2 regions of the Clostridium sp. DFI.1.208 genome follow, and region 2 is predicted to be linked to the other one. Evidence: riboswitches for the same ligand, from Rfam matches in the RefSeq annotation. Region 2 holds a riboswitch; the other holds the start of a gene.
What was found. Region 2 has a riboswitch for thiamine pyrophosphate ahead of NE665_RS05475 (TenA family protein). Riboswitches for the same ligand answer to the same signal wherever they lie in the genome.
Positions count from the first base shown of each region.

Region 1: it holds a riboswitch for thiamine pyrophosphate, as region 2 does, so the genes downstream of both, thiW (energy coupling factor transporter S component ThiW) here and NE665_RS05475 (TenA family protein) in region 2, are expected to answer to the same signal.

Region 1 covers NZ_JANGCA010000014.1:21,667-27,095, forward strand. Annotated here, with positions in the region: gene NE665_RS09120 (ABC transporter ATP-binding protein) at 1-208, opposite strand, end outside; gene NE665_RS09125 (hypothetical protein) at 202-954, opposite strand; gene NE665_RS09130 (hypothetical protein) at 960-2,180, opposite strand; gene NE665_RS09135 (hypothetical protein) at 2,177-2,893, opposite strand; gene NE665_RS09140 (GntR family transcriptional regulator) at 2,945-3,316, opposite strand; gene NE665_RS09145 (hypothetical protein) at 3,411-3,737, opposite strand; TPP riboswitch at 4,004-4,105, shown strand; gene thiW (energy coupling factor transporter S component ThiW) at 4,329-4,892, shown strand; gene thiM (hydroxyethylthiazole kinase) at 4,843-5,429, shown strand, end outside.
Region 2 covers NZ_JANGCA010000007.1:85,195-90,623, reverse strand. Annotated here, with positions in the region: gene NE665_RS05480 (relaxase/mobilization nuclease domain-containing protein) at 1-1,257, shown strand, start outside; TPP riboswitch at 1,315-1,414, shown strand; TPP riboswitch at 1,474-1,571, shown strand; gene NE665_RS05475 (TenA family protein) at 1,638-2,312, shown strand; gene thiD (bifunctional hydroxymethylpyrimidine kinase/phosphomethylpyrimidine kinase) at 2,309-3,112, shown strand; gene thiE (thiamine phosphate synthase) at 3,124-3,765, shown strand; gene NE665_RS05460 (HAD family phosphatase) at 3,755-4,411, shown strand; gene NE665_RS05455 (NUDIX domain-containing protein) at 4,414-4,899, shown strand.

The DNA.
Region 1 (5,429 bases), on a different contig from region 2:
CAAACTGCTCCTCCACTGCTTTATCGTTCCATGTTATCAATCCGTCATCCAGCGGAATAAGGTTTAGAATGGCTTTCAGCAGCGTAGTCTTGCCGCTGCCGTTTCTTCCAAGGATGCCTGTAATCTCCCCTTCATGAAATTCTATATTGGTATTGCGCAGACCTCGGTTGTTGTAGTACAGCCTTTTAACATTTTCTAATTTTAGCATTTGTAACCTCCCGGCTGTTTATAATCACAGCAATTTTTTATTTGTATAATAAATAGCACACTGTACAATAAGGGAATCAACAGCCTGATTATGGATGCATTCCATGCTGTACAGCTCAAATACAGCAACAGCAGATAGGTCGGATAGAGCCATCTGCTCATGCGGGGAATTTCTGCTCTGCATGCATATATAACGGAGATGCCGCCCGTAACAACCGATATATAAAAGCTGATTAGAAACAAAGCGGACGTAACAGACGTAGGATATAAGAAGGGGAAAGCACGCTGCATGGAGAGCATCATTGTAAATGATTGATATTTTTCAGGGAGAAACAGCTGCTGATTTTCCAGCTGCTGTAAGTGATATTGAAATCCAAAATATAAAATTGTAAGACTGATCAGATAAAAGATAAGCAATAGGATGGCCAACAGAAGAGCATCTGCGACAATGCGTGGCTTTTGTGTTGAAGCCAGCAGCATCCATCGTGTCTTTCCCTGACGGTAATCAAACAGTGTCCGCAGGATATAGTAGAAAAATATAAGTACAAAGAAACAAACTGTAACACCATAAAAGAGGTTGTAGCTTAGCGGCAATAGTTCAATCCATGTAGTACTGCTGTATAGCAAACGGATATTTGATGAAATGCTCTGCATGATAAAGGCAGAGACCATGAAATAGGCGAGTGTAATTGCCAGCAGAACTCTTGAAAGGCGGCGCATATGTTGTTTAAATTCACGTTTCAGCATGTTCTTTACCTCCTGAATTTGACAGGAATACAATCAGCGGGCAGCTCTGTGAGGGAAGGCTTTAGTTTTAAGAAATCCAGCGTGCCGACATATACGGTCTTGCCGTTTTCTATAACAAGGAGCTTGTTCGTATAGTATCCTGAGTCTGTGCTCATAGAAACATAGATTCTTCCATTCTTATATAGAATATCGTGAATAGGCGCATAATCGCCACCTTCTAAAAGAAGCTGTTTGTTTTTTACATGCAGGAGCTGCATGGTGTCTGTATTTAAAATCTGAATTGTATCATCATAGCTGAAGCAAAGATACTTGTCATTCTTATAAATGGTATCAAAATAATGGAAGTCCTTTATACTGATTTCATCCTTCAAATTACCGTTAAGGTCATACTTTGTGATATACAGCTTTTGATTTTTTTCGCTGAATACAAATATATGGTTTGACGAGAGCTGCATTGCAAGATAATTTCGGTCCATGCTTACGTTTGTCAGCTTTTCCACCTTCAGATATGTGCTCATAGCGTAATAGTTGTGCTCCGTATCTGTATTGATGCTATAGCTTTCCGGATAGTTCATTACTGTTGCACGATAGATGTAATTCTGACCGCTCATCGCCGTGGTGCTCGGTGGAAGTATATAATAATACCCATTATGATAAACTGTTTGCGTGGTACCACCGAATTCTGCCATATTTTCCGGCTGAATCCATCCCGGAATGATCTTTTTTTCTTCAGTGTTGTACGTACCTTCTTCTTTCAGGATATGCTCCTTATCCGCATTATAAGTTAACTCTGTCTTGATAAATCCGAAATCGTTAATCAGCTGTTGATTATCTGTCACCATTACGGATACATACAACGATGCTTTGTTCAGCTGCCGCTCATAGGATGTCATATCCGTACTGTATTGATCCTTTGCTTTTTCCCAGTCACTGATTGGCTTGCAGTCATCCTCACATACATACGTGAAGGATGTATAAGAGGAACCCAGATATTCCTGCGGTTTTCTTATTTCATGAGATACTCTGGCACGCTCATCATAGGATATCAAAATGGATGCCTCCTTCAGATTTACGGTACTATCAAAGCCGACACCATGCAGTGCTGAGCGATTCCCCATCACATCCTGTATAGGGAAGTTTGCTTGTCCGGCATATAGGAGAGGTAGACTCATGCATAAAATAGAGGCAAGGGCTGCAGAGGCTATAAAGGCAGTTGTCTTATTCATTTCATCTTCCTCCTTTTCCACATGAAGCAGGATTTCAACTGTATTGCATGTACGGGGATAAGTAGCAGCATGGCAGCAGCTGCGTACCAGTCCTCAATTACCTGTAGATCTGGCATCGTTTGTGCCATAATCAACTTAATAAAGAGGAAAATAATTAGAAGACCGGCATACAGTAGGACTGTTTGTAATCCTTTATATGTCTCCATACCGATTAACAAAAGGGTGCTGATGCAGGTTACTGTAATCAATTTTAATATATTGAGGATTAAAACAACTACCGTAAAGGGCATATAGGCTGTTGCAGTTGCCTGCGAGAGCTGAAAGAACAGAAAGGAATTGCTGAGAAACGGCTGTTTATCTGACACCATGAAGTAAAGAGCAGTCCATGCCAAAATGTGTGTGCAGAGTAAGCCAAGATAGGTCATAAATTGAAATAGCAGTTCACTATAGAGAAAGGTTGATTTGCGAATCGGAAGTAGGCGAACCCGGGTTAATCCGCCTTCACTCATAAAGGTTTTATAGCGGCTTCTGTGAATCAGAAAGAGCAGTAGAAAGCTCGGATAGAACGTCAGAAGCATAATAGTGTTGATATCCTTGGTGATATTGATAAAGCATAGTGCTAGCTGGACGAGAAAGATGTCCACGTACAGAAATATGATCTTATTCACATAGGGGGCAGAAGTGTTTTCAATAAATAAGCGAATCTCTTTCATTGCAGTCTCCTTTCTGTATTGCGGTCGCAATACACTTGTTGGAAATAAAAATTATGTGTTCCATAGCTTTGTAAGCCAGGCAATCGTCTGTTGAAAATCCAGTCCGCTTGTCTGACACTCCTTTACAAATTTCTTCATCGTTACCTCAATCATTTCATTGCGTAGCTTTTCCAAGGTTTCCTCATTGACAATAACAACGCTTTTCACATTGCTGATCGTCTTTATGATTCCCTCATCCTCCAGCTGTTTATAAGCTTTTTGTACCGTGTTTGGATTGATGGAGAGCTGTAGTGCAAGCTCACGGCGACTGGGAAGCTCTTCATAGTGCTTCAGCTCATCGGCGAGAATCAGCTTTTTGATATAACGACTGAGCTGCGGATACATCGGCTCTTTTTTATTAAACGTTATATGTTGTAGATTCATGCAATCCACCTCTCTTCAAGTGTATTATAACCGCAATACACTATGCAGTCAAGAGAAGCCTGTTTTTTTGTTAACAGGCAGACTGTAAATGCATTCAAAAGATAGTTTCCTCAGCATTGAGAACACCGGATGAAAGCCATTCTGTTATATACTCGCGAATGAGATGCTCGTGTGTATTTTTATCATTGGAAACATAATTCGCAAGAAATGTGTCCAGTGTCACATGCTCTGTACGAAAGACTCTGCTTTTATCTTTTGCTGTATTCTGAATCCAGAAAATATAATTGTATGCTTTATACCATGGTGAAACATATACGTTTAAATGATATTGTGTATTTGAACGCATGTCGATGTATGCATGAAAAATAGGCTGTTCTGATACAATCATATGCTTATAATCTTCCATTCCTTCCTGCAGCATACTGCCCTCCCCCCTTTCTTATCATAACAGTGTGCAGAGATCAGAGTGAATAGGACAACGGGACAGCTGTATAAACACTGACCTCTGTACATTCATCATACGGAATAGCAGCAAAATTGCAAGCATTCTGGGACAAGCGGTATCCCATAGGGTGGAAACGGTCATTTTTTGTTGAGAACATCCGAAAATCCATGACTGTTTTTTTATCTTCGGCATTCAGAAAAAACAGCATTGCAATTCCGTTTGAACCGTGGTAACATTTTAATGTAATAAAAAAGGGGAGCTGGAAACGGCTGAGAGGAAGCGCTCGCTTCGACCCATAACCTGATTCGGATAATGCCGACGTAGGGATGTGTACAATATGAGTGACTGCATATTGAGATATGGCCTGCGTTTGCTGTATCTCTTTTTTATTGCTGCATACGGAAGGGGAGCTCCGACCGTACAAAGAACTTCAGCGAGGGAGCCTGCCAGACAGGCTGAGAGGAAGCTGTATGGCTTCGACCGATCTTGGGATATCAACCGGGAGAGCTGTTTTCTTTGTGCTTCCTGTTTATATCCCAAAGGAAAGCAAACAGGAGGTAAGTAGAAATGAAAAATGAACATCGTGTTTTTCGCCATGTCTTTCTGGCAATGATGGTAGCCGTAGGAGTTGTCATATCACCAATCCTGCGTGTGGAGGGTATGTGTCCGATGGCGCACTTTATCAATATTACAGTGGCAGTGTTAATGGGACCCTGGTATTCGTTTCTGTGTGCGGTACTGATTGGGGTCATCCGTATGGCGGTTATGGGGATTCCACCGTTAGCATTAACCGGAGCTGTATTTGGTGCAGCATTGTCAGGAATCTTTTATAAAATCAGCAAAGGGCAGCTGTGGGCAGCAGTTCTGGGGGAAATCATTGGTACAGGAATCATCGGGGCAATCGTGTCCTATCCAGTCATGGCGCTGCTGTGGGGAAGAAACGGTCTGACCTGGATGTTTTATGTACCGAGCTTCTTTATGGGAACCATCATCGGAGGCAGTATAGCATTTGTATTTCTGACATCCATGCAGCACAGTGGTATGCTGCTTAAGATGCAGAAAAAGCTGGGAGGAGAATGGAATGTACGAGAAGCTCTGGAGCCTGAGAAAACAACTGCAGTACAGTCATAATCTAATTCACTGCATCACCAATCCGATCAGCATGAATGACTGTGCAAATGCTGTACTGGCACTGGGTGCGAAGCCAATCATGGCGCAGCATCCGATGGAATGTGAACAGATTACCGTATGCAGTAAGGCACTGGCACTGAACCTTGGCAATTTTGATGATAACCGCTCGATTGCCATGAAGAAAAGTCTTCACTGTGCAAATGAGAATGGTATTCCGGTAATCATTGATTTGGTTGGTGTCGGATGCAGTGAGCTACGCAAAACGTTTGCAGAGGAGCTGTTGCAGAAGGGAAGATTCTCTATCATAAAAGGAAATCTTTCTGAGCTGAAGGCAATCAGCGGCCGTGACAGTCATGCCCTGGGAATTGATGTCGGTGATGGTGATCGAGAAGCTCCTGCAAAGAGTGCAAAGTGGCTGGCTGAGCTTGCACGCAGACATGCCTGCTGTGTCTTATGCAGTGGAGAAGTGGATATCCTGACAGATGGAAAGCAGATATATTTTATAGAAAACGGAGATTCCCTGATGACGCTTTGTAC
Region 2 (5,429 bases):
GCAGAGTTTCTTCTGTCCAAACGACAGTATGCAAATCTGACCGGCAGAAATCAGGGTGCAGATGATGTGATCGCCTACCATCTCCGTCAGGCATTTAAGCCCGGCGAAGTTACGCCAGAAGAAGCTAATCAGATCGGCAGGGAGCTGGCACTGAAGCTCACAAAAGGAAACCATGCCTTTGTTGTCTGCACCCATGTGGATAAGCACCATGTCCATAATCACATCATTATCAACTCTACTACACTGGACTGTCAGAAAAAATTTCGCAACTTCTGGGGCTCTACCTGGGCAATCCGGCGAATGAATGACAAGCTGTGTTTGGAGCATGGACTTTCGATTGTAGAAAATCCGAAACCCAGCCGGGAGCATTATGGCACATGGCTGGGAAATAAAAAGCAGCCTTCCTTTCAGGAGCAGATACGCATTGCTATTGATGCTGCATTAGAGGAAAAGCCAAAAGATTTTGAGGAACTTCTACAGAAGCTGGAAACTGCTGGGCTGGAAGTCAACCGTGAAAGAAAACATCTTCGGTTCCGAGTTCCGGGACAAGAAAATTATACCCGATGCGATACGCTCAAAGGCGATTATACAGAACAGGCCATCAAAGAACGGATTGCCGGTACACGGACAGTAAAACCCCGCCATGCCTTTTCTAAAAAAACGGTTTCCAAAGTTGGATTGCTGGTTGATATTGAAGCTGCAATCCGTTCCGGCAAGGGCCCTGGTTATGAGCGCTGGGCAAAAGTGTTCAATCTAAAGCAGCTTTCTCAGGCAGTGCTCTACTTAAAAGAACATGGCGATATGGGTTATGAGGATCTTCTGGAAAAAGCCAACGCCACTACCACTAATTTCAATACCTTATCCGTTCAGATCAAAGATCTGGAGTCAAAAATGAACGCCAATGCCGAGCTGCAAAAACAGATCGTAAACTATGCGAAAACGCGGGCTGTCTATGTAGAATATCGCAAAGCCGGGTACAGCAAAAAATTCCGAACAGAACATGAAGCTGAAATTCTGCTGCACCAGGCGGCAAAGAATCATTTTGACGAGCTGGGAATCAAAAAGCTCCCCTCTGTCAAATCTCTCCGGGAGGAATACACCGATCTTCTGGAACAAAAACGGAAAGCCTATTCTGCCTATAAGCAGGCCAAAAATGATATGAAAGAACTTCATAATGTTCGGGCCAATGTGGAATACCTATTAGAGATTTCTTCCCCACCACAACCGCAGCGCAGCACAGAAAAATCCCGTCAATAAGGTTTGCTAACTTGAATTCTATAGACCTTGACTTTCCGGGACTTCTTAACTATAATAATACTCAAGCAGGGGGACTACCTTGTAGTTGAGAAGGTTAAAACCTGACCCTTTGAACCTGTTGGCTAATACCAACGCAGGGAGCTAAAGAATACAGATTCGTATTTTTTGGACATTCTCTGTTTTGGGAATGTCCTTTTTAATTGAATAAGATATGATATGTGTTTGCGAGGGAACTGAACAAGTTGAAAAAGGTAAGACCTGACCTCTGGACCTGTCGGCTAATACCGGCGTAGGGAAGCAATTTCTTACGCTCGTATTGCGTCTGAAAGAGCTTCTAATTGTTTTAGAGGCTCTATTTTTTTATTTTAGGAGGAACAAACATGGCATTTATGAAAGACATTTTAACCCGCAACATCCCCATTTGGGAAGAATGTGCAGCTACCCCATTTGTGCAGGAAGTGCAAACTGGAAAGCTACCTCTTGAAAAGTTCAAGAGATATATGATTCAGGATAGTATCTATCTGAAAAACTATGCCCGTATATACGGCAAGGCAATTTTTCATGCTGATACATTAAGAGAAATTCAGCTTTACTATTCCATGCTGAATTTTGTAAATGATACGGAATCAGAAGTGCGTCTGGATTATCTAAAGCAATTTTGCATGACGGATAATGATATTGAACTGATCGCTCCTCTGCCTGAAAATCAAAATTACATTGATTTCATGTTTGAGATTGCGTCACATGGAAAGAATGAAGAAATTTTAATGGCGGTTCTTCCCTGTATGTTAAGTTACAGCTATATATTCCGCAAACTGGCGTCTGTCCCCACAAGCAGAGAATCAAGATATTGGGACTTTATCAAAGATTATGCGGATGAACAATATGCAGAAAGCTGCAAAGAATGGTCTGCTTTTGCAGAGCATAAATGTGCCGGGTTATCAGTAGCAAATAAAAAGTATCTGGCTGATATTTTTGAAAAAGCAAGTTTGTTAGAGCTTGCTTTTTGGAAGATGGCCTATCGGAACGAGAGAATGGAGGAAAATGCAAAATGAAAAAAGTATTGTCCATTGCCGGATCAGATTGCAGCGGAGGTGCAGGTATTCAGGCTGATTTGAAAACTTTTTCTGCTCACGGTGTATTTGGAATGAGTGTTATTGTTTCTGTTGTTGCAGAGAACACCAGCCGTGTTATCGACATCCAAGATATTACCCCGGATATGATTGAAAAACAGATTGACGCCGTATTTGAAGATATTGAAGTGGACGCAGTAAAAATCGGTATGCTTTCTACACCAGAATGTATGAAAGCGGTGGCAAAGAAACTATTACAATATAAGCCCCAAAATGTCGTAATCGACCCGGTTATGTATGCCAAAAATGGCTGCCCATTGATGAATCCTACGGCGGTTTCCACCTTGATAGACACAGTAATTCCACTGGCCGATGTACTTACTCCGAATATTCCAGAGGCAGAGAAAATAGCAGATATGCAGATTTCCACAGTTTCAGATATGGAGGCTGCCGCAAGAAAAATATATGCCATGGGTTGTAAGGCGATTGTTGTCAAGGGTGGACATCATATAGGAAATGCTGTTGATGTCCTATTTAATGGAGAAAATTTCTACCATTTTGAAACATCCCGCATTGATACGAAAAATACTCATGGGACAGGCTGTACCTTTTCTTCTGCAATCGCTTCCCAGCTTGCAAAGGGAAAAAGTGTTCCGCTTGCAGTCGAATCTGCAAAGGCTTATGTCACAATGGCAATCGAACACTCTCTTGCGATTGGAAAAGGCTGTGGCCCAACGCACCATTTCTACGAATTGTATCAGCATGGTTTATCTAAAGAATAGGCAGGTGCAAAATGAACTTTGATTATACACTTTATCTTGTTACTGATCGTCAACTAATGAGCTGCGATAGCCTGACAGAAGCGGTAGAACAGGCAATTTTAGGAGGCTGCACAATGATACAACTCCGAGAAAAAGAATTGTCCTCATTAGAATTTTACAATCAGGCTGTTGCCGTGAAACAGGTTACGGATAAATACCATATTCCCCTTATCATAAACGACCGGATAGATATTGCAATGGCTGTGCAGGCTACGGGGGTACATATTGGACAGCATGATTTACCTGCGGCTGCCGTCCGCAAAGTAATTGGGGAAAATATGCTGTTGGGAGTATCTGCATCTTCCATTGCAGAAGCAATACAGGCACAACAGGATGGTGCAGATTATTTGGGAGTTGGCGCAATGTTCCCTACTGGAACTAAAACCGACGCTGATTCTGTATCAATGGAGGAATTACAGAAAATCCGCACAGCCGTTTCTTTGCCGATCGTTGTTATTGGCGGTATCAATAAAGGAAATACAGGGCGTTTCAAGCCCATGGGAATTGACGGGCTGGCTGTTGTATCTGCCATCATAGCGCAGTCCGATATAAAAGCTGCTGCTGCGGAACTGAAAGATTTATTTTGCAGAAAGGAAAAGAAACATGGATTTTAATGCGGCAATCTTTGATTTAGATGGAACAATTCTGGATTCAATGGATGTATGGGAGCATATAGATATTCAGTTTTTGAAAAAGAGAAATCTTCCTGTCCCGGAAAATTATGTAACTGAAATATGTGCAAGGAGTTTTGAGGAAGCCGCACAATATACCATTGATCTTTTTGGATTGCAGGAAACGGTAGAGGGAATTATTGAGGAATGGAATAATATGGCGGTCGAGGAATACAGTAACCATGTCGGTCTGCTGCCCCATGCCCTTGATTATCTTCTGCGCTTAAAAGAACATGGAATAAAACTTGCAGTTGCTACGGGGTTGCCGGAAAAGCTCTATATTCCATGCTTAAAGAACAATTCTATTTTAGAATTATTTGACGCTCTATGTTCAACAGATGAGGTTCAGCGGGGAAAAGAATATTCGGATGTCTTTGAATTGGCCGCAAGAAAATTAGGGGTTGCACCTGAACACTGTATTGTGTTTGATGATGTGCTTCCAGCAATTAAAAGCGCAAAGGCAGCCCGTATGTTAGCAGGCGGGATTTATGATAAGTATTCCGCAGATCAGCGTACAGAAATAGAAAGGATTGCGGATATTTACTTACTTGATTTTCGGCAAGCACCGATCCCACACAAAGAGGTATGAAAATGGAAAAATGGGATTTATATAATGCAAAACGGGAAAAGTCTGGAATAACAGTGTGCCGTGGAGAAATCATACCCAAAGGGCTGTATCATTTATCTGTGAGTGTATGGATCGTCAACCAGCAGGGGCAGTATCTTTTATCACAGCGGCATCCGAAAAAGCAATACCCTCTTTATTGGGAATGTACGGGTGGTTCTGTACTTTCCGGGGAAACCAGTTTACAAGGAGCAATCCGAGAGGTAAAAGAAGAATTAGGAATACTGCTTACTCCCGGAAGTGAAAAATTGATTTATCAGAGCAGACGGGAAAATGTGCAGGATTTTTACGATGTTTGGCTATTTCATAAGGATATAAAGATTGAAGAAATGCGTTTACAGGAAACAGAAGTTGTGGATGTTCAATGGGTAAATCCAGATAAGTTATTTGAGATGTTTCGCCTGAAACATCTGCACCCTCTAATTACCTATGTAGATCAGCTAATAGGCTGAAAAAGCGCCGGGCGCAGAGGTATCAAAGCCTCTGCATCTGGCGCTTCTTTTTTGTCCTTTTTCCCGCATTTAGAACCCCGTTTTGCGGGGAACAGGATAACTTTATCCACCTGCCTGCCGGCCATGCGGAAAAACCCTTGATTTCCGTGGACTTTTAACGCCCTAAATGCGTAGACAGGAGGTATCTTTTCCGCTGGCGCTCAGCCTTTTAATTCCGTGTTGCACATGAGGCGGAAATCTTACTGCACCAGACAGCGAAGAATCATTTTGACGAACTGGGAATCAAAAAGCTCCCCTCTGTCAAATCTCTCCGAGAGGAATACACCGATCTTCTGGAACAAAAACGGAAAGCCTATTCTGCCTATAAGCAGGCCAAAAATGATATGAAAGAACTTCATAATGTTCGGGCCAATGTGGAATATCTATTAGAGATTTCTTCCCCACCACATGGAGGTTGTAGATAACGCAAGTGATGAAAACAACGAAAATACAAGGAGAAAGGCAACTGTTGTACCTATTAAAATAGAATA